3 regions of the Kosakonia sp. MUSA4 genome follow, and region 2 is predicted to be linked to each of the others. Evidence: predicted binding sites of a transcription regulator. Region 2 holds the regulator's gene; each other region holds the start of a gene.

Region 1 (6,384 bases), 780 kb from region 2:
TCCACATTAAGCGGTTAAGCATGCGATACCAGTGCGGAACGTTTTTACCATCCAGCGTTGATAAGATCTGCGGCTGCGTGCCAGCGTTGAACCGACGTACCAGCGTTGACGTTTCCGGATGCTTGAAACGGGGTTTGAACAGGGTTTCGCTAAGATTAGCTTGTGACATCGCGCGCAGCCTCCATGTATCTATCACTGGAGGTTATTGTAACCTGAGGTGCGACAAAATGAACAACGCCCGGTAGAACCGGGCGTTAGCAGAACGTGCGGGGGATTAGCGGCCGCTGATAGGCGGAACGAAAACCACGCCCATATCCCACGGCTGTTCAATCCAGGTATCCTGCGGGATATCAATAACATAATCGTCAACCAGCGGGCGACCAGCCGGTTTGGCGAAGATGGTGACGAAGTGCGCTTTCGGATACATTTCACGAATCGCTACCGCAGTACCGCCGGTGTCGACCAGATCGTCAATCACGATAAAGCCTTCACCATCGCCTTCCGCACGTTTCAGCACGGTCAGTTCGCGCTGGTTATCGTGGTCATAGCTGGAGATGCAAACGGTATCAACATGACGAATGCCCAACTCACGTGCCAGTAATGCGCCCGGTACCAGACCGCCGCGGCTTACGGCGATAATGCCTTTCCATTGTTCTGAAGGCATCAGTCGGGCGGCCAGTTTGCGTGCGTGAATCTGCAACATGTCCCAGGTGACGACGTATTTTTCGCTCATGTGAAGTGTCCCAGCCCGTGTTTTACGGCTTAAAAGTATTCCAGGGGAAAATAGGTTGCGCGAGATTATAGAGATCTGCGGCACTAAAAACCAGTATTACCCGGCATTAGCGGCGCTTTTTCCACGTTTACAGGCTCGCAGTCTGGCAAGAAAGTGTTATTCTCAACGCCATCTCGCAAGGCGCTCTTGCGATGCCCGTTTATTTAACCCTGTGACCTGCAAGGTAAGTTTCGCAGGCTCTTTGTAAGGAGACTCATCGTGTCTGAACTGTCTCAACTATCGCCACAACCGCTGTGGGATATTTTTGCCAAAATCTGTTCTATTCCGCACCCGTCCTACCATGAAGAACAACTCGCCGAACATATTATGGGCTGGGCGAAGGAAAAAGGTCTCCACGCAGAGCGCGACCAGGCAGGTAACATTCTGATCCGCAAACCGGCCACCGCCGGCATGGAAAATCGCAAGCCGGTCGTATTGCAGGCGCACCTGGACATGGTGCCGCAGAAAAACAACGACACCGTTCACGACTTCACCACCGATCCGATTCGCCCTTATATCGATGGCGAATGGGTTAAAGCGCGCGGCACCACGCTCGGCGCGGATAACGGCATCGGTATGGCCTCGGCGCTGGCCGTGCTGGCCGATTCCACCGTAGAACATGGCCCGCTGGAAGTGCTGCTGACCATGACCGAAGAAGCGGGTATGGACGGCGCGTTTGGTTTGCAGGCCAACTGGTTGCAGGCAGACATTCTGATTAATACCGACTCTGAAGAAGAAGGTGAAATCTACATGGGCTGCGCGGGCGGGATCGATTTTATCACCACCCTGCCGCTGACCCGCGAAGCCGTACCGGCCGGTTATGAAACCTTCAAACTGACGCTGAAAGGCCTGAAAGGCGGCCACTCCGGCGCGGAAATTCATGTCGGTCTGGGCAACGCCAACAAACTGCTGGCGCGCTTCCTGGCCGGGCACGCGGCGGAACTGGATCTGCGTCTGCTCGATTTCACCGGCGGTACCCTGCGCAACGCGATCCCGCGCGAAGCGATTGCCGTAGTTGCTGTTCCGGCCACTAACGCCGCGCAGCTCAAAACGCTGGCCGGCACGTATCAGGCAATCCTGAAAAACGAGCTGGAGATGAAAGAGAAGAACCTGGTGGTGCTGCTGGAAAGCGCAAGCAGCGACAAAGCCGCGCTGACCACCGCTTCCCGCGACACGTTTGTTCGCCTGCTGAACGCCACGCCAAACGGCGTCATTCGTAACTCCGACGTGGCAAAAGGCGTGGTTGAAACCTCGCTGAACGTCGGTGTGGTTACCCTGCAGGACGACAGCGCGGAAATCATCTGCCTGATCCGTTCGCTGGTCGATAGCGGTAAAGATTACGTGGTGAGCATGCTGGAATCGCTGGGAGCGCTGGCTGGCGCGAAAACAGCGCCGAAAGGCGGCTACCCGGGCTGGCAGCCAGACGCGCATTCGCCGGTCATGGCACTGGTGCGTGAGACTTATCAGCGTTTGTTCAACAAAACGCCGAACATTCAGGTGATCCACGCAGGTCTGGAGTGCGGTCTGTTCAAAAAACCGTACCCGAACATGGACATGGTCTCCATTGGGCCAACCATTACCGGCCCGCACTCTCCGGATGAGCAGGTGCATATCGAAAGCGTGGGCCACTACTGGACACTGCTGACCGAGCTACTGAAAGCTATTCCGGCGAAATAAGCCCGCTGTCCGCGCCGCCCGGCGCGGACATTCACTTATAACCCCAGCACCAGTTGCCGCTCCAGTTGTGGATCCAGCAACGTCACATGCAGCCCTACCAGCCGTACACCGCGCCCGCCGCGACGCTCATCCCACGTTTTCCGCGCCGTTGCCAACAGATCCTCTTTATTTAAGCGCGGCCAGACATGTTCCTGGGTGGTGAGCTGAAAATCATTAAACTTCAGCTTTACGCCCTGGCGGGCAATCAGCAAATCCGGCTTCACTTTTGCCAGCCGTCGCTCCAGCTCCGGGTATAAATGCTCAATAATCGCTTCGCACTCTTCCCAGTGGTGAATATCGTCTGCCAGCGTGCGCTCCACGCCGACGGATTTACGTAACCGCTCGCTACTGATTTCCCGCTCATCAATGCCCTGGCTGCGCTCCCACAAAATACGGCCAAATTTACCAAAGCGTTTAAGCAGCATCGCCAGATCGCTGCGCTGCACGTCTTCACAGGTGCGCAGCCCCAGCGTCTCCAGTTTTGCCGCCGACACTTTGCCGACGCCCGGGATCTTGCTTAGCGGCAGCGTGCGGAGAAATTGCGGAACGTCCGCTGGCGTGATCACGTACTGGCCGTTGGGTTTATTAAGATCGGAGGCAATTTTGGCGAGAAACTTTACCGGCGCCACGCCCGCCGAAGCCGTCAGCTGCGTTTCATTAAAAATAGTCTGGCGGATCTCCTGCGCCATCAGCGTCGCTGAGCCGTGGCAGTGCGGGCTGTCAGTAACATCCAGATAGGCTTCATCCAGCGAAAGCGGTTCAATCAACGTCGTGTAGCGGGAAAAGATCTCACGGATCTGATTTGACGCTTCTTTATAAGCATCAAAACGGCCGGGCAGCAGAGTGAGGTGAGGACAAAGTTTCAGCGCCATTGCCGTGGGCATTGCGCTGCGCACGCCAAATTTACGCGCCGGATAATTGGCGGTGCTGATAACGCCACGCTTAACGCGGCTGCCGCCAATGGCAAGGGGGATGTCGCGCAGGGCGGGGTTATCGCGCATCTCGACCGCCGCGAAAAAGCAATCCATATCGACATGTATGATTTTGCGCATGCGTACGCCCTCACAGAACACTGGATAAGTATACAGCATATTCCATTGAAATGAGAAGCCAGTGCGTAAAACCGCCGAAAAGAGGGTAATTTGATAGTTACTTCTGCCGTTTTAGTTTCATAATAACCACCAGCTAAACGGCCAGGTGTTTGAAACGCAAAACAGAACACAATTTGCGCAATGGTGGAAATATCGCCAAAAAAAGATGAAGCGTGAAGGATGAACTCTATTCTGGCTTGCGAAAAAATGCCGTAATGCTAATGTGGGCGCTCCGAAACAGATTAGTCTGAATTTTGGGCATCTTTTGCCGTCCTGGCAATGTGGTATTCGCTTTATCAAGGAAACAAGTTGTATGCGCAAAATCGCATTATTTATTGCGATGCTTCTGATCCCGTGCGTCTCGTTCGCTGGCTTAATGGGCAGCAACAGTTCGATTACGCCGGTAAGCAAAGAATATAAGCAGCAGTTAATGGGGTCGCCGGTTTATATCCAAATCTTCAAAGAAGAGCGTACCCTTGATCTCTACGTCAAAATGGGCGAGCAATACCAACTGCTCGACAGCTATAAAATCTGCAATTACTCCGGCGGTCTGGGCCCGAAACAGCGCCAGGGCGATTTTAAAAGCCCGGAAGGGTTTTACTCCATTCAACGTAATCAGTTGAAGCCGGACAGCCGCTTCTACAAAGCGATCAACATTGGTTTTCCGAATACCTATGACCGCGCCCACGGCTACGAAGGCAAGTACCTGATGATCCACGGCGCCTGCGTCTCGATTGGCTGCTATGCCATGACGGATTCGAACATTGATGAGATCTTCCAGTTTGTGACCGCCGCGCTGGTCTTTGGGCAGCCGAACGTGCAACTGAGCATCTATCCGTTCCGCATGACCGACGCCAATATGCTGCGTCACAAATATTCGACCTATGCGGATTTCTGGAAACAGCTGAAGCCGGGTTACGACTATTTTGCCACCACCCACCAGCCGCCGGTTGTCTCGGTTGTGGATGGTCGCTATGTCGTCAACAAGCCGCTGAACACCGCCGTTCAGCCACAGCTGGCGTCAAACTACACGCTCCCCCAGACAAAATAACGCCCACTCGCCTGGCATAATCTTTTGCCAGGTTTCGTTGCCGGTTAACGGCTGGGTGGCAATCACGGTAACCACATCGTTCGGTGTGGTTTCCCGCTGAAAATCAATCTCAACGTCCTGATCCAGCAGTTTCGCCACGCCAAACGGCGCACGGCGGGTGATCCAGAACAGATTTGTCGAGCAGAACGCCATCACGTAGCGCCCGTCCGATAACAACATATTGAAAACGCCCTTCTCGCGCAGTTGCGTTGCCAGCGAGGCAATGTACTTAAACACCGCCGTCATATTGCCCGGCGTACGCGGATAACGTTCCGTAAGCTTATGCAGCAACCAGCAGAACGCTTTTTCACTGTCGGTTTCGCCAACCGGGCGAAAATTGCCGGTCTCCAGCGACTTATAGCCGCTCAACTGACCGTTGTGTGCGTAAGTCCAGTTGCGCCCCCACAGCTCGCGGGTGAACGGATGGGTATTTTCCAGCGCCACTTCGCCACGGTTAGCCTGGCGAATATGCGCCACTACCGAGCGGGACTTGATCGGATAGTCCTGCACCAGCTTCGCGATCGGAGAGTTAAAACTCGGTTGCGGATCTTTGAACGTGCGACAGCCCTTGCCCTCATAAAAAGTGATGCCCCAGCCGTCTTTATGCGGCCCGGTTCCACCACCGCGCTGGACAAGCCCGGTAAAACTAAAACAGATATCGGTCGGCACATTGGCGCTCATACCGAGCAGTTCGCACATACTCACCCCCAAAAACGCCTTAATTCTGGGAAGGCGTAATTGTTGCAGCCAGTTTGAACACGGACAGCGCGGAGCACTGCCCAGGTTCAAAATGGCAAATAAAATAGCCTTCCCTACGCCTTAACCATCTCTTTTTCGATCAGCTGAATCAGGATATGAATCACTTTGATATGGATCTCCTGAATACGATCAGCATAACCAAAATGCGGCACACGAATTTCAACATCCGCGGTACCCGCCATCTTGCCGCCATCTTTACCGGTCAGGGTGATGACTTTCATCCCCTTCTCACGCGCTGCCGCCACTGCTTTGATCACGTTGCCGGAGTTGCCGGAAGTGGAAATGCCCAGCAGCACGTCGCCTTCACGACCCACGGCTTCCACATAGCGGGAGAAGACATAGTCGTAACCGAAGTCGTTGCTTACGCAGGAGAGATGGCTGACGTCGGAGATAGCAATCGCCGGATAGCCAGGACGGTTTTCACGGTAGCGACCAGTTAACTCTTCCGCAAAATGCATGGCATCGCAGTGAGAACCGCCGTTACCGCAGGACAACACTTTACCACCCGCTTTGAAACTGTCCGCCAACAGCACCGCCGCGCGCTGAATCGCGTGAATATTGGCTTCATCTTTCAAGAAATTCGCCAGCGTTTCCGCCGCTTCGTTCAGTTCGTTACGAATCAGATCCTGGTACATGAGGATATCCTTCAGCATAGATGTAAATAACACTGCGCAGTGTACCGGATAGGATCCGGAGCGAGAAGCTAAAGCCACGGCACCTGCGCGTTTTCGTTTTCCGTGCGCAAAATCCCCCCAACAATGTGAACCAGGTTGTAATTATTTTGTAAACACATTGCTAAAAGAAATCTCATCCACTACAACCATAACATCACAAGTGGTCAGACCTCCTACAAGACAGGGAGCTTTTTTTTATGATGATTTTGAGCCTTATCGCAACAATCGTTCTCCTCGGTGTGCTGTTTTATCACCGGGTCAATCTGCTCCTGAGCAGCGTGA
Region 2 (6,384 bases):
CGCCTGAATGGTCATCGACAGCGTACCGGTTTTCGGGTCCAGCAAACGCCCGGTACGTGAACGACCGCCCTCGACGAAATACTCGACCGAATAACCGCGGCTGAACAGTTCGCCCAGATATTCGCGGAACACGGTGGAGTAGAGTTTGTTGCCTTTAAAGGTACGGCGAATAAAGAAGGCGCCCAGGCGGCGGAAAATCGGCCCGGCGGGCCAGAAGTTCAGGTTGATGCCTGCGGCAATGTGCGGCGGCACCAGCCCCTGGTGATAGAGCACATACGAGAGCAGCAGATAGTCCATGTGGCTGCGGTGGCAGGGCACATAGACAATCTCGTGGCCGTCGTGCGCAAGCTGGCGCACGCGTTCGGCGTTGTGCACGTTGATCCCCTGATAGAGACGGTTCCAGGTAAAACCGAGGATACGGTCGGTCAGACGGATCATCTCGTACGAGAAGTTGGCGGCAATCTCTTCCATCAGCGCGATAGCGTTTTGCTGCGCTTTGTCGTGAGAGATTTTTTTGCTGCGCGCTTCGTCTTCGACCGCACGGGCAATCGCTTTAGAAGAGAGCAGTTTATTGAACAGATCCTGACGCGCCGGCAGACGCGGCCCAACGGCGGCCAGACGCTGTCGCGCGAAGTGCATACGCGCCACGCGCGCCAGTTTCTGCGCGATAATTTTATCGGTGCCGTGCTCGGTCGCCATGCGGCGCAGGGAGACGGGCGGCGAGAAGCGCACAAAGCTATCGCGGCCGAGCCAGGAGATAGCGAAGAATTTCTGGATGCCGTTCAGCATGCGCAGCGGCGGATTAATCTCGCCTTTCTCACGCCCTGGCGAGCGGCCAAACATTACCGATACCGGAACCATTTGCACATCCAGATCCGGATGGCTGCGGTGTAAATCCAGGTAGTCGTGGAACAGTTTGATGGACTCTTCTTTCGGCGTGTAATAGGTAAACACGCGCGGACCGCCATGAATGAACACGAAACGCGGCAGCAATACGCCGTCGATTTCCAGGGGTTCCAGGGGATCGGGCAGTTCGTGCGCCAGACACTGAGCGCGTAATGTCATCAAATCTGCCTTAGAGTTATAAGGCAGCACGTACATAATAGGACGTGAAGTATCGAGACCCAGTTCCTGTGCAGGTTCTGCAGGTATCGATTTACTCTTTACCAGTACACTTAATGGTAAATTCAGTAATTTGTAGTAAATTCGTGGCCAACCGGACATAAAAGATGAAAAGCCTCTGGTTAATAATAGTGCCATTGCGCCGCAAGAATATCAGAAAGCGCACGTAATTTCTGTTGTACCTCAGTACGCTGATGTAGACATTGACGTTTATTACATAAAAAGGTTCTTTTCATGGCCAATAATACCACCGGAATTACCCGAATCATTAAAGCAGCAGGTTACTCATGGAAGGGCGTTCGCGCTGCATGGATCAATGAAGCCGCTTTCCGCCAGGAGCTGGTAGCCGTTGTTTTCGCTATCATTATTGCTTGCTGGCTGGACATTGACACGGTCACTCGGGTGCTGCTGATTAGCTCGGTGTCGCTAGTAATGATTGTTGAAATCCTAAATAGTGCAATTGAAGCTGTCGTAGACCGAATTGGTTCTGAATTTCACGAACTTTCCGGTCGGGCGAAGGATATGGGATCGGCGGCAGTGCTGATGTCGATCCTGCTGGCGCTGTTTACCTGGATCTCGCTTCTCTGGTCGCATTTTCGATAACGCTTCCAGAAATCGATAACACCCTGGTTTTTTGCTTAAATTTGGTTCCAAAATCGCCTTTGACTGTATATACTCACAGCATAACTGTATATACACCCAGGGGGCGGGATGAAAGCATTAACGGCCAGGCAGCAAGAGGTGTTCGATCTCATCCGCGATCGGATCACTCAAACCGGTATGCCACCAACGCGTGCGGAAATCGCACAGCAATTGGGGTTCCGTTCCCCAAATGCGGCTGAAGAACACCTGAAAGCGCTTGCACGTAAAGGGGTTATCGAAATCGTCTCCGGCGCATCGCGTGGTCTGCGTCTGCTGCTGGAAGAAGAAGAGGATATCGGTTTACCGCTGATTGGTCGCGTTGCTGCGGGTGAACCGCTGCTGGCGCAACAGCATATCGAGGGTCACTACCAGGTCGATCCCGATCTCTTCAAACCTCATGCGGATTTCCTGCTGCGCGTTAGCGGTATGTCGATGAAAGACATCGGTATTATGGACGGCGACCTGCTCGCAGTGCATAAAACGCAGGACGTGCGTAACGGCCAGGTGGTCGTCGCACGTATTGATGATGAAGTTACCGTGAAACGTCTGAAAAAACAGGGTAACACCGTCGAATTGCTGCCGGAAAACAGCGAGTTTTCCCCGATCGTCGTCGATCTGCGCGATCAAAACTTCACCATTGAAGGGCTGGCGGTTGGCGTCATCCGTAATGGTACCTGGCTCTAACGCCTGTTCTTTTCGCAGCGACACAAAACACCGTGGCGCTGCGTAATACGATTTTCCCCGTTGATTCGACATTGCCATGCCGTTGCTGAACGCATCTGACAGAGCACTGTGGCGGCTTGCGCTGCCCATGATCTTCTCCAATATCACTGTTCCGTTACTGGGGCTGGTGGATACCGCCGTGGTCGGGCACCTGGATAGTCCTGTTTACCTCGGCGGCGTGGCGATCGGCGCAACGGCAACCAGCTTTTTGTTTATGCTGCTGCTGTTTTTGCGGATGAGCACCACCGGTCTTACGGCACAGGCGTTTGGTGCGAAAAACGCACCTGCGCTGGCGCGCGCGCTGGTACAGCCGCTGCTATTGGCGCTGTCGGCAGGTGTGTTAATTATGCTGCTGCGTACGCCGCTCATCGATCTGGCGCTGCACATTACCGGCGGGAGCGAAGCCGTGCTGGAGCAGGCGCGGCGCTTTCTCGATATTCGCTGGCTGAGTGCGCCAGCGTCGTTGGGAAATCTGGTGTTGCTCGGCTGGTTACTGGGTGTGCAGTATGCCCGTGCGCCGGTGATCCTGCTGGTAGTGGGGAATCTCCTCAACATTGTGCTCGACCTGTGGCTGGTGATGGGCCTGCACATGAATGTGCAGGGCGCTGCGCTCGCCACCGTTGTGGCTGAGTATGCGACTTTCGCCATCGGCCTGCTGATGGTGCACCGCGTGTTGGTAATGCGCGGTATCACCCTGCCAGCGCTGAAAAATGCCTGGCGCGGCGGTATGCGGCGCTTATTAGCGCTTAACCGCGATATCATGCTGCGCTCACTGCTTTTGCAGCTCTGCTTTGGCTCAATCACCGTGCTGGGCGCCCGTCTTGGCGGTGAGACGGTTGCCGCTAACGCGGTGCTGATGATGTTTCTCACCTTTACCGCGTACGCGCTGGATGGTTTTGCCTATGCGGTCGAAGCGCACTCCGGGCAGGCCTATGGCGCGCGCGATGGCAGCCAGTTGATGGACGTCTGGCGAGCGGCATGCCGCCAGGCCGGGCTGGTGGCGCTGTTCTTTGCGGCGATTTATGCGCTGGCAGGTGATGACATTATTGCCTTGCTGACTTCGCTTCCTGCCCTGCAGACGCTCGCCGGGCATTACCTGTTCTGGCAGGTGATTCTGCCGCTGGTGGGCGTGTGGTGCTACTTGCTGGATGGCATGTTTGTCGGTGCCACGCGCGCAGCGGAGATGCGTAACAGTATGGCGATTGCCGCCGCCGGGTTCGCTGTTACGCTGCTGACGGTTCCGGTGCTGGGCAATCACGGTTTATGGCTGTCGCTGACCGTCTTTCTCGCCCTGCGCGGGCTTACGCTTGCCTGGCTGTGGCGTCGCCACTGGCGTAACGGCAGCTGGTTTTCCGATGTGAATCCTTCCTGATATTGCCAGTTTTTTTGCCTGTTTCCTCGCCTCGCTTATGCTGTTTTTAACCATCGTGACGGTTAAAGATTCCGAATAAAAATCGATTGCCGGAATCCTTAACTACAATAATCAGTACGTTCAGCAGAACGATTATCTATTTAACCGAACGATAAGGAGTCAACGATGAATAAAGACGAAGTCGGCGGTAACTGGAAACAGTTCAAAGGCACTGTTAAAGAAAAATGGGGCAAACTGACCGATGATGATATGACCATCATCGAAGGTAAACGTGACCAGCTGGTGGGTAAAATCCAGGAACGTTACGGTTATGCCAAAGATCAGGCGGAGAAAGAAGTTACAGATTGGGAAACGCGTAATGACTACCGCTGGTAGCCTGCACATCCCCTCAATGTGCTAACCCTCTACAGGCTACCCTGCCCGAAGGTACAAGGACGTACCACCCCTCCAGCTGTTTTAGCTACCGTCTTGCTCGAACAAAGATTAACGTGGCTTTTTCTTCACCTGAACGGTGTGGTCATGGTGGCAATGGTCGTGATGACGGCAGGACTCCACTTCGACACAGTCTGCACATAAACCGTGAGCTTCAATCACATTATGCCGCAGGGCAAAACCCATCTTTGCCGCCAGCGCATGCATAATATCTTCCACGCCTTCCGCCTGCTCTTCCTTTACTGAACCGCAGCGATCGCAGATAAACATCGCGGACGTGTGCGTCGGCTGGTCAAAAAGGTGGCATAACACGTAGCTGTTTGTTGATTCGACTTTATGTACGAACCCTTGTTCTAGCAGGAAATCAAGAGCGCGGTACACCGTCGGCGGCTTGGCCTGCGGTTCGCTTTCACGCAGCAGATCGAGCAGATCGTACGCGCTGATGGCGCTTTGTTGCAGGCTGAGTAATCTCAACACTTCAAGACGCTGGGGAGTCAGGCGCACGTTGCGCTGCACGCACAGCTTTTCAGCCTGCGCTAACATCTCTTGCGAAGTGGTCTTATCCATCGGCGCTCTCCGGTTGGGGAAATACAAGCCATACACTTTACCATGTCCTGTCGAAAACGCCGAGATCGCGGCCAGTAATCTCCATTTCTCTGGATCGCTTCCCGAAATGGACTCCGTCATCTATAAATAGTGATGGTCGTCACTTAAAACAATAATGTCCGGGTGCTTACGGGTATCCCGGCAATTTAGCTCCATTTTCTTACGTTATTCACAGCAATAGTGCATTCCTGTTTGTGCGAATACTTACAGGCTTAAAACTCATCTGGCTACGAGACGCATACTGTGGAAAAAAAACGTAAACTTTCGCTGGTCGCGATCGCTGTCTCCTTTTTTGTGGCAAATCAGGCAGGAGCAGCAAATACCTGGGCAGAAGCTCGTAATGATGCAATGGGGGGAACGGGCGTTGCATCCGCGAACTATGGCAGCGGGCCATTAATCAACCCGGCACTGTTAGCAAAAGCAAAACCCGATGATGATATTACCGTCATCCTGCCGAGCGTACAGGCGCAAATTAGCGACAAAGATAATCTGCGCGACGAGATCGACAACATCAATGACAAAATCGATGGCTACAAAAATGTTATTGATAACCTCACCGCTGCGGAAATTATTGCTAATCCGCTCGGTACGGTAAGGCAATTTCAGGGTGCCGCAGGCGATTTGGCGAACGAGCTGGAGTTTCTGAGAGGGAAAACAGCGCAGGCCAAAGCTGCCGCCGGCATCGCGGTAAGCATTCCCAACGATGTCCTTTCCGTGGCGTTTGTGACGAAAGCTTACGCCCATGCGCGCGTCACGTCGGCAATCGATCAGCAGGATATTGACTACCTGCGTAGTATTGAGAACAGCACCGCTGTCGCCGCCAGTGAAGCGCTAAAGGCGGTGGTATCACCGGATGGCAGCGACGAAATCACCAAAAACCTCAACTCAACCGCTTCAGGCCGCGCGGCTATCGTCTCGGATTATGGCATTGCGATGGCTCGCCAGTTTGATGTCGGCGGCGTACCGCTATCCGTTGGCGTGACGCCAAAATTACAGAAAACCTGGGTCTACAACTACACGGCGTCGATTTATGACTACAAAAGTAGCGACTGGAACAGCAGCCGCTACCGTACCGACGATACCGGCTTCAACGTGGATGTCGGCCTGGCCGCGGATTTCGGCGAGAACGTGACGGTCGGTTTGACCGGTACAAACCTGATCTCCCGTGATATTGATACCAAAGACATTCGTATCCGCAACGGCAGAACGGGCGATGTGGTGAGCTACAAAGATACTTACCAGATTAGCCCGGTCGTGACGGCGGGTGCGGCATGGCATAACGACCTGCTGACGCTGAGCGCCGACGGTGATTTAACCGAGACTAAAGGTTTTAAGAGCGAGAAAAATTCCCAGTATGTCGGCGTGGGCGCGGAAGTTCGCCCGTTGAGCTGGCTGGCGGTGCGTGCCGGTTATCGTGCGGATGTCAAAGGGGATGATAAAAACGTCTTTACCGGCGGTGTCGGATTTGCGCCGTTTAACCGCGTGCA
Region 3 (6,384 bases), 2.7 Mb from region 2:
CGCGAAAAAACCGTGCGTGGTCAGTACACCGCCGGGTTTGCGCAAGGCAAAAAAGTGCCCGGTTACCTGGAAGAAGAGGGGGCGAACAAATCCAGCAATACCGAAACGTTCGTCGCTATCCGTGTCGATATCGATAACTGGCGCTGGGCCGGCGTGCCGTTCTATCTGCGCACCGGTAAACGTCTGCCGACCAAATGTTCAGAAGTTGTGGTTTACTTTAAAACGCCAGAGCTGAACCTGTTCAAAGAGTCCTGGCAGGATCTGCCGCAGAACAAACTGACCATTCGCCTGCAGCCGGATGAAGGTGTTGATATTCAGGTGCTTAACAAGGTTCCAGGCCTGGATCATAAACACAACCTGCAAATTACCAAACTCGACCTGAGCTACTCCGAAACCTTTAATCAGACGCATCTTGCTGATGCTTACGAGCGCCTTCTGTTGGAAACCATGCGTGGTATTCAGGCCCTGTTCGTGCGTCGTGACGAAGTGGAAGAGGCCTGGAAATGGGTCGATTCCATCACCGAAGCGTGGGCAGCAGACAACGATGCGCCGAAACCGTATCAGGCAGGTACCTGGGGACCGGTTGCATCGGTGGCGATGATCACCCGCGACGGTCGTTCATGGAACGAGTTTGAGTGATTTTCTTGCGCAAATGGCATTCCATTTTACCGGTAACATGATCTAACACAGATATCAGAATAATTTTTCACCTTTCAGGCCCCGACTGGATTCACCAGCGGGGCTTTTTTTATTACACTGGCTGAAGCGATTTTGCCTTTGGGGCGCGGCGTTCTGGTGTTTACAGTCTGATAACGAAGGCTTATGGCATTGTTGACGCGGTTCCCCGGACAGATAAATTTCAGGAGCCTTTATGAACTCAACAATGTTACGCGTAACAAATCGCATTATTGAACGTTCGCGCGAAACCCGTTCAGCCTATCTTGCCCGTATCGAACAGGCGAAAACGAACACCGTGCGCCGTTCCACACTGGCCTGCGGCAACCTGGCACACGGCTTTGCGGCCTGCCAGCCTGACGACAAAGCCTCCCTCAAAAGCATGTTGCGCAACAATATTGCCATTATCACGTCCTACAACGACATGCTTTCCGCTCATCAGCCTTACGAAGTCTATCCGGAGATTATCCGTAAAGCGTTGCATTCGGTGAACGCGGTAGGTCAGGTAGCGGGCGGCGTTCCGGCAATGTGCGACGGCGTAACCCAGGGGCAGGACGGTATGGAACTTTCCCTGCTGAGCCGCGAAGTGATTGCGATGTCGGCAGCGGTAGGGCTTTCTCATAATATGTTTGACGGCGCGCTGTACCTCGGCGTGTGTGACAAAATTGTCCCGGGGTTGGCCATGGCGGCGCTGTCATTTGGTCATTTACCGGCGGTGTTTATCCCGTCTGGTCCGATGGCGAGCGGTCTGGCGAATAAAGAGAAAGTACGCATTCGCCAGCTTTATGCGGAAGGCAAAGTCGATCGCATGGCGCTGCTCGAATCAGAAGCCGCCTCATATCATGCGCCAGGCACCTGTACGTTTTACGGCACGGCAAACACTAACCAGATGGTGATCGAGTTTATGGGCATGCAACTGCCTGGCTCATCGTTTATCCATCCGGATGCGCCTCTGCGCCGTGTACTGACTGAAGCGGCAGCCCGCCAGGTGACTCGCCTGACCGGCAATGGCAACGAGTGGATGCCGCTCGGTAAAATGATTGATGAAAAAGTCGTAGTGAACGGTATTGTCTCGCTGCTGGCGACGGGCGGCTCCACCAACCACACCATGCATCTGGTGGCGATGGCGCGCGCCGCAGGGATCATCATCAACTGGGATGATTTCTCCGATCTTTCTGATGTGGTTCCGCTGCTGGCGCGTCTCTACCCGAACGGCCCGGCAGACATTAACCACTTCCAGGCGGCTGGCGGTGTGCCGGTGCTGATGCGTGAACTGTTGAAAGGCGGTCTGTTACATGAAGATGTTCACACCGTGGCGGGCTTTGGCCTGACGCGCTACACCCAGGAGCCGTGGCTCAATAATGGCGAGCTGGACTGGCGTGACGGCGCGGCCGCATCGCTGGATGCTGATGTTATTGCGACCATCGAACAGCCGTTCTCGAAACATGGCGGCACCAAAGTGCTGAGCGGCAATCTGGGGCGTGCGGTGATGAAAACCTCAGCAGTGCCGGTCGAAAATCAGGTTATTGAAGCGCCAGCGGTGATTTTTGAAAGCCAGCATGATGTTTTACCGGCCTTCGAAGCAGGCCTGCTGGACCGTGATTGCGTGGTGGTTGTCCGTCATCAAGGGCCAAAAGCGAACGGTATGCCAGAATTACATAAACTCATGCCGCCACTTGGTGTATTATTGGACCGCCGTTTCAAAATCGCACTAGTTACCGATGGACGGCTGTCAGGCGCATCAGGTAAAGTGCCGTCGGCGATCCACGTTACCCCAGAAGCATACGATGGCGGATTGCTGGCGAAAGTGCGTGATGGCGATATTATCCGGGTTAACGGGCAGACAGGCGAGTTAACGCTGCTGGTTGATGACAACGAACTTGCCGCACGTCAGCCGCATATTCCTGACCTGAGCGCGATGCGCGTGGGCACAGGCCGCGAATTGTTCGGCGCGCTGCGGGAGAAACTCTCCGGTGCGGAGCAGGGCGCAACCTGTATCACTTTTTAAGACGATAAGATTTAGTTCTGGCGAGAGAAAAACTCTGATGAAAAACTGGAAAACGAGTGCAGAAGCAATTCTGAAAACAGGTCCGGTAGTGCCGGTGATTGTAGTGAACAAACTGGAACACGCTGTGCCGATGGCAAAAGCGCTGGTCGCCGGTGGCGTTCGCGTACTGGAAGTCACCCTGCGTACGGCTTGTGCGATGGATGCTATCCGCGCTATCGCAAAAGAAGTGCCCGACGCAATTATCGGTGCCGGTACGGTACTGAACCCGCAGCAGCTGGCGGAAGTCACCGCTGCTGGCGCGCAGTTCGCTATCAGCCCGGGTCTGACCGAGCCGCTGCTGAAAGCTGCGACCGAAGGTACTATCCCGCTGATCCCGGGCATCAGCACCGTTTCTGAATTGATGCTGGGCATGGACTACGGTCTGAAAGAGTTCAAATTCTTCCCGGCAGAAGCCAACGGCGGTACTAAAGCGTTGCAGGCGATTGCGGGTCCGTTCTCTCAGGTTCGTTTCTGCCCGACTGGCGGGATCTCCCCGGCTAACTACCGTGATTACCTGGCGCTGAAAAGCGTGCTGTGCATCGGCGGTTCCTGGCTGGTTCCGGCAGATGCGCTGGAAGCGGGTGATTACGATCGCATCACCAAACTGGCGCGCGAAGCGGTAGAAGGCGCGAAACAGTAATCTCGCGGGCGGGTGTTTACCCGCCTTGTGCAAAAAATCCCGGCAGGCGATGAGCGCCTCCGGGCTTTTTTTTAGCCCTTAACCTGAACTGCCGCCGCAGCGGCAACCGCGCGTTCTACAGCCGTTTCGACACTTTCAGCCACGGCCAGCGCAACGCCCATGCGGCGAGAGCCGTCGATTTCAGGTTTCCCAAAAAGACGCAGTTGCACGCCGGCGGCGAGCGCATTTTGCACGTTATCGAAGGTTACATTCTGGCTGCTCAGACGCGGCAGGATCACGGCCGAAGCTGCCGGGCCGTACTGGCGGATGTCGCCAATCGGTAAACCGAGGAAAGCACGGACATGCAGCGCGAACTCCGAGAGATCCTGGGAAATCAGCGTCACCATCCCGGTATCATGCGGGCGAGGCGAGACTTCGCTGAAAATCACTTCATCGCCGCAAACGAACAGCTCAACGCCGAACAGCCCATAGCCGCCCAGCGCCAGCACGGTTTTGCTGGCAATCGCCTGCGCGCGCTCCAGCGCCAGCGGCGACATCTGCTGCGGCTGCCAGGATTCGCGATAATCACCGTCTTCCTGGCGGTGGCCGACCGGCGCGCAAAAATGGACGCCATCAACGGCGCTGATGGTCAGAAGCGTGATTTCAAAATCAAAGTTAACCACGCCTTCGACAATCACCCGTCCGGCACCCGCGCGGCCACCCTGTTGGGCGTACTCCCAGGCTTTCGTCAGTTGCTCTGCGCTTTTAATAAAGCTCTGGCCTTTACCGGAGGAGCTCATCACGGGTTTGACAATACACGGCAAACCAATCTCAGCGACGGCATCGCGAAAAGCCGCTTCACTGTCGGCAAAGCGGTAGCTGGATGTCGGTAACTGCAACTCTTCCGCCGCCAGGCGACGAATGCCTTCACGGTTCATGGTCAATTTTGTGGCACGTGCGCAGGGCACCACATGCTGACCTTGCGCTTCCAGTTCCAGCAGTGTGTCGGTGGCGATAGCTTCGATTTCTGGCACGATAAAATGCGGTTTTTCTTGTGCGACCAGCGCCTTCAACGCATCACCATCAAGCATATTGATCACATGTGAACGGTGCGCCACATGCATAGCCGGCGCATCGGCGTAACGATCAACTGCAATCACTTCAATGCCCAATCGTTGACATTCAATGGCTACTTCCTTACCCAGTTCGCCAGAGCCGAGTAACATAACGCGAGTTGCTGCCGGGCGCAGCGCAGTACCTAAAAGAGTCATAGCATCATACCGTTGGAAAAAAAACTGGGCGCAGTATAAACGAAAACGTTTGCGTCTGTCTTTTATCCCTTGCGATGCTTTTTTCATCGCGCTATTATACTGTATAAATACACAGTTGAATGAGGCTGCATCATGGCGGTAGAAGTTAAATACGTAGTCATTCGTGAAGGTGAGGAAAAAATGTCTTTTGCCAGCAAAAAGGAAGCTGATGCTTACGATAAAATGCTCGATCTGGCGGAAGTGCTGGGCGACTGGTTAGGTACCGGCCCGGTAGCGCTGGAAGATGAGATGCGCGACCAAATGGCGCTGTGGCTTGCCGAACAGAAAGACGCGCTGAGCGGTATTCTGAAATCCGGCAAATTGCCAGGCGCTGAAGCGGAAGAACCTGCCGCAGCGGCTGCTTCTGATGATGCTGAACCGACAGACGCAGTGGATATTAAAAGCGCGCAGAAGCGCGCGAAAGTGGCCTGATCTTGCACTGCCAGCAATTTGTACCATGCTTTTGACTGGACAAGTCAGTACCTGGAGATAAGCATGAAAATAGCAGGAGTTTTTACAGGTCTGCTTTTGCTGGCAGGCAGTACCATGGCGCACGCTGCAACGGATAAAGCGGTAAAGTTTCCTTCTTGTGAAGGCCTTGATGCCGATGGGATCGCGGCCAGCGTTAAGCGTGACTATCTGCAAAATCGCATTGTGCGCTGGGCAGACGATCAGAAAAAACTGGGGCAGGCCGATCCGGTCGCCTGGGTGAATCCGAAAGAGATCGTCGGCAAGGGTGATCAATGGACGGTACCGCTCACGGTTCGCGGTAAAAGTATGGATATTCACTACCGCGTGGCCGTTGATTGCAAAGCGGGTACGGCAGAGTACCAGCCGCAGCCGTAACGCGATAATTTTCTCATCTTTTGCCGCGACAGACACTTCCTGACATCCCCCTCGCTTACTCTGGTCAACCACACATTGATAAGCGAGGGCATTATGAGTTGGTTGAATCAAATACAGTCGTTGCTGGGTTCGAAAGATAATACGGATCCCTCATCTTCGGGCGAGCAGAGATTACATAACCTGCTGGCGCCGGGTGCTCTGGGTGGTCTTGCCGGGCTGCTTGTTGCCAGTAAATCCTCACGTAAATTTCTTGCTAAATACGGTACCAGCGCACTGCTGGTTGGCGGCGGCGCGGTCGCTGGTACGGTGCTGTGGAATAAATACAAAGACCGTATCCGCAACGCGCATCAGGGAGAACCGCAGTACGGGCAGCAGCAATCTCCGCTGGATGTGCGCACGGAGCGCCTGATCCTGGCCCTGGTTTTTGCGGCGAAGAGCGATGGTCATATCGACGATAAAGAACGAGCCGCTATCGAGCAGCAGCTTCGTGACGCCGGGGTGGAAGAACAGGGTCGGCGGCTGGTTGCGCAGGCGATCGAACAACCGCTGGATCCCGCGCGTCTGGCGCAGGGCGTACAGAATGAAGAAGAGGCGCTGGAACTCTGGTATCTCAGCTGCGCCGTCATTGATATCGATCACTTTATGGAACGTAGCTATCTGAATGCATTGGGAGATGCGTTACAGATCCCGCAGGCAGTTCGTGAGGAGATAGAAGAGGATATAAAGCAGCAAAAACTTACCGCTTGATTCTGATTACAGTGTGGTTTCGCTTGCATCACGCGCGGGTTTTGCCAACCTTACAAGAGTGTTAAACAAAAAAGATCAATACTATGTCGCCGAAAGCAAAACAGATCCCACACGCTATCACCACGCATGGCGATACGCGC

Evidence for each region. The regulator LexA, encoded in region 2, represses DNA repair genes until DNA is damaged. The targets are predictions, from matches to a motif close to TNCTGTATGTACATACAGNA.
Region 1: dinB (DNA polymerase IV) is a predicted target of LexA. The motif match lies at 3,559-3,578, and genes of this name have one in related genera.
Region 3: C0557_RS14575 (YebG family protein) is a predicted target of LexA. The motif match lies at 4,710-4,729, and genes of this name have one in related genera.

The regions. Positions count from the first base shown of each region.
Region 1 is NZ_CP025697.1:819,903-826,286, reverse strand. It holds gene frsA (esterase FrsA) at 1-169, opposite strand, end outside; gene gpt (xanthine phosphoribosyltransferase) at 275-733, opposite strand; gene pepD (cytosol nonspecific dipeptidase) at 992-2,449, shown strand; gene dinB (DNA polymerase IV) at 2,485-3,540, opposite strand; gene dpaA (peptidoglycan meso-diaminopimelic acid protein amidase) at 3,893-4,630, shown strand; gene C0557_RS03820 (class II glutamine amidotransferase) at 4,601-5,368, opposite strand; gene lpcA (D-sedoheptulose 7-phosphate isomerase) at 5,482-6,063, opposite strand; gene fadE (acyl-CoA dehydrogenase FadE) at 6,300-6,384, shown strand, end outside.
Region 2 is NZ_CP025697.1:39,186-45,569, forward strand. It holds gene plsB (glycerol-3-phosphate 1-O-acyltransferase PlsB) at 1-1,224, opposite strand, end outside; gene C0557_RS00175 (diacylglycerol kinase) at 1,357-1,725, shown strand; gene lexA (transcriptional repressor LexA) at 1,834-2,448, shown strand; gene dinF (MATE family efflux transporter DinF) at 2,525-3,859, shown strand; gene C0557_RS00190 (CsbD family protein) at 4,025-4,234, shown strand; gene zur (zinc uptake transcriptional repressor Zur) at 4,343-4,858, opposite strand; gene traF (conjugal transfer protein TraF) at 5,141-6,384, shown strand, end outside.
Region 3 is NZ_CP025697.1:3,073,050-3,079,433, reverse strand. It holds gene zwf (glucose-6-phosphate dehydrogenase) at 1-639, shown strand, start outside; gene edd (phosphogluconate dehydratase) at 872-2,683, shown strand; gene kdgA (bifunctional 4-hydroxy-2-oxoglutarate aldolase/2-dehydro-3-deoxy-phosphogluconate aldolase) at 2,721-3,362, shown strand; gene purT (formate-dependent phosphoribosylglycinamide formyltransferase) at 3,434-4,612, opposite strand; gene C0557_RS14575 (YebG family protein) at 4,745-5,083, shown strand; gene yebF (protein YebF) at 5,147-5,497, shown strand; gene C0557_RS14565 (tellurite resistance TerB family protein) at 5,588-6,244, shown strand; gene ptrB (oligopeptidase B) at 6,328-6,384, shown strand, end outside.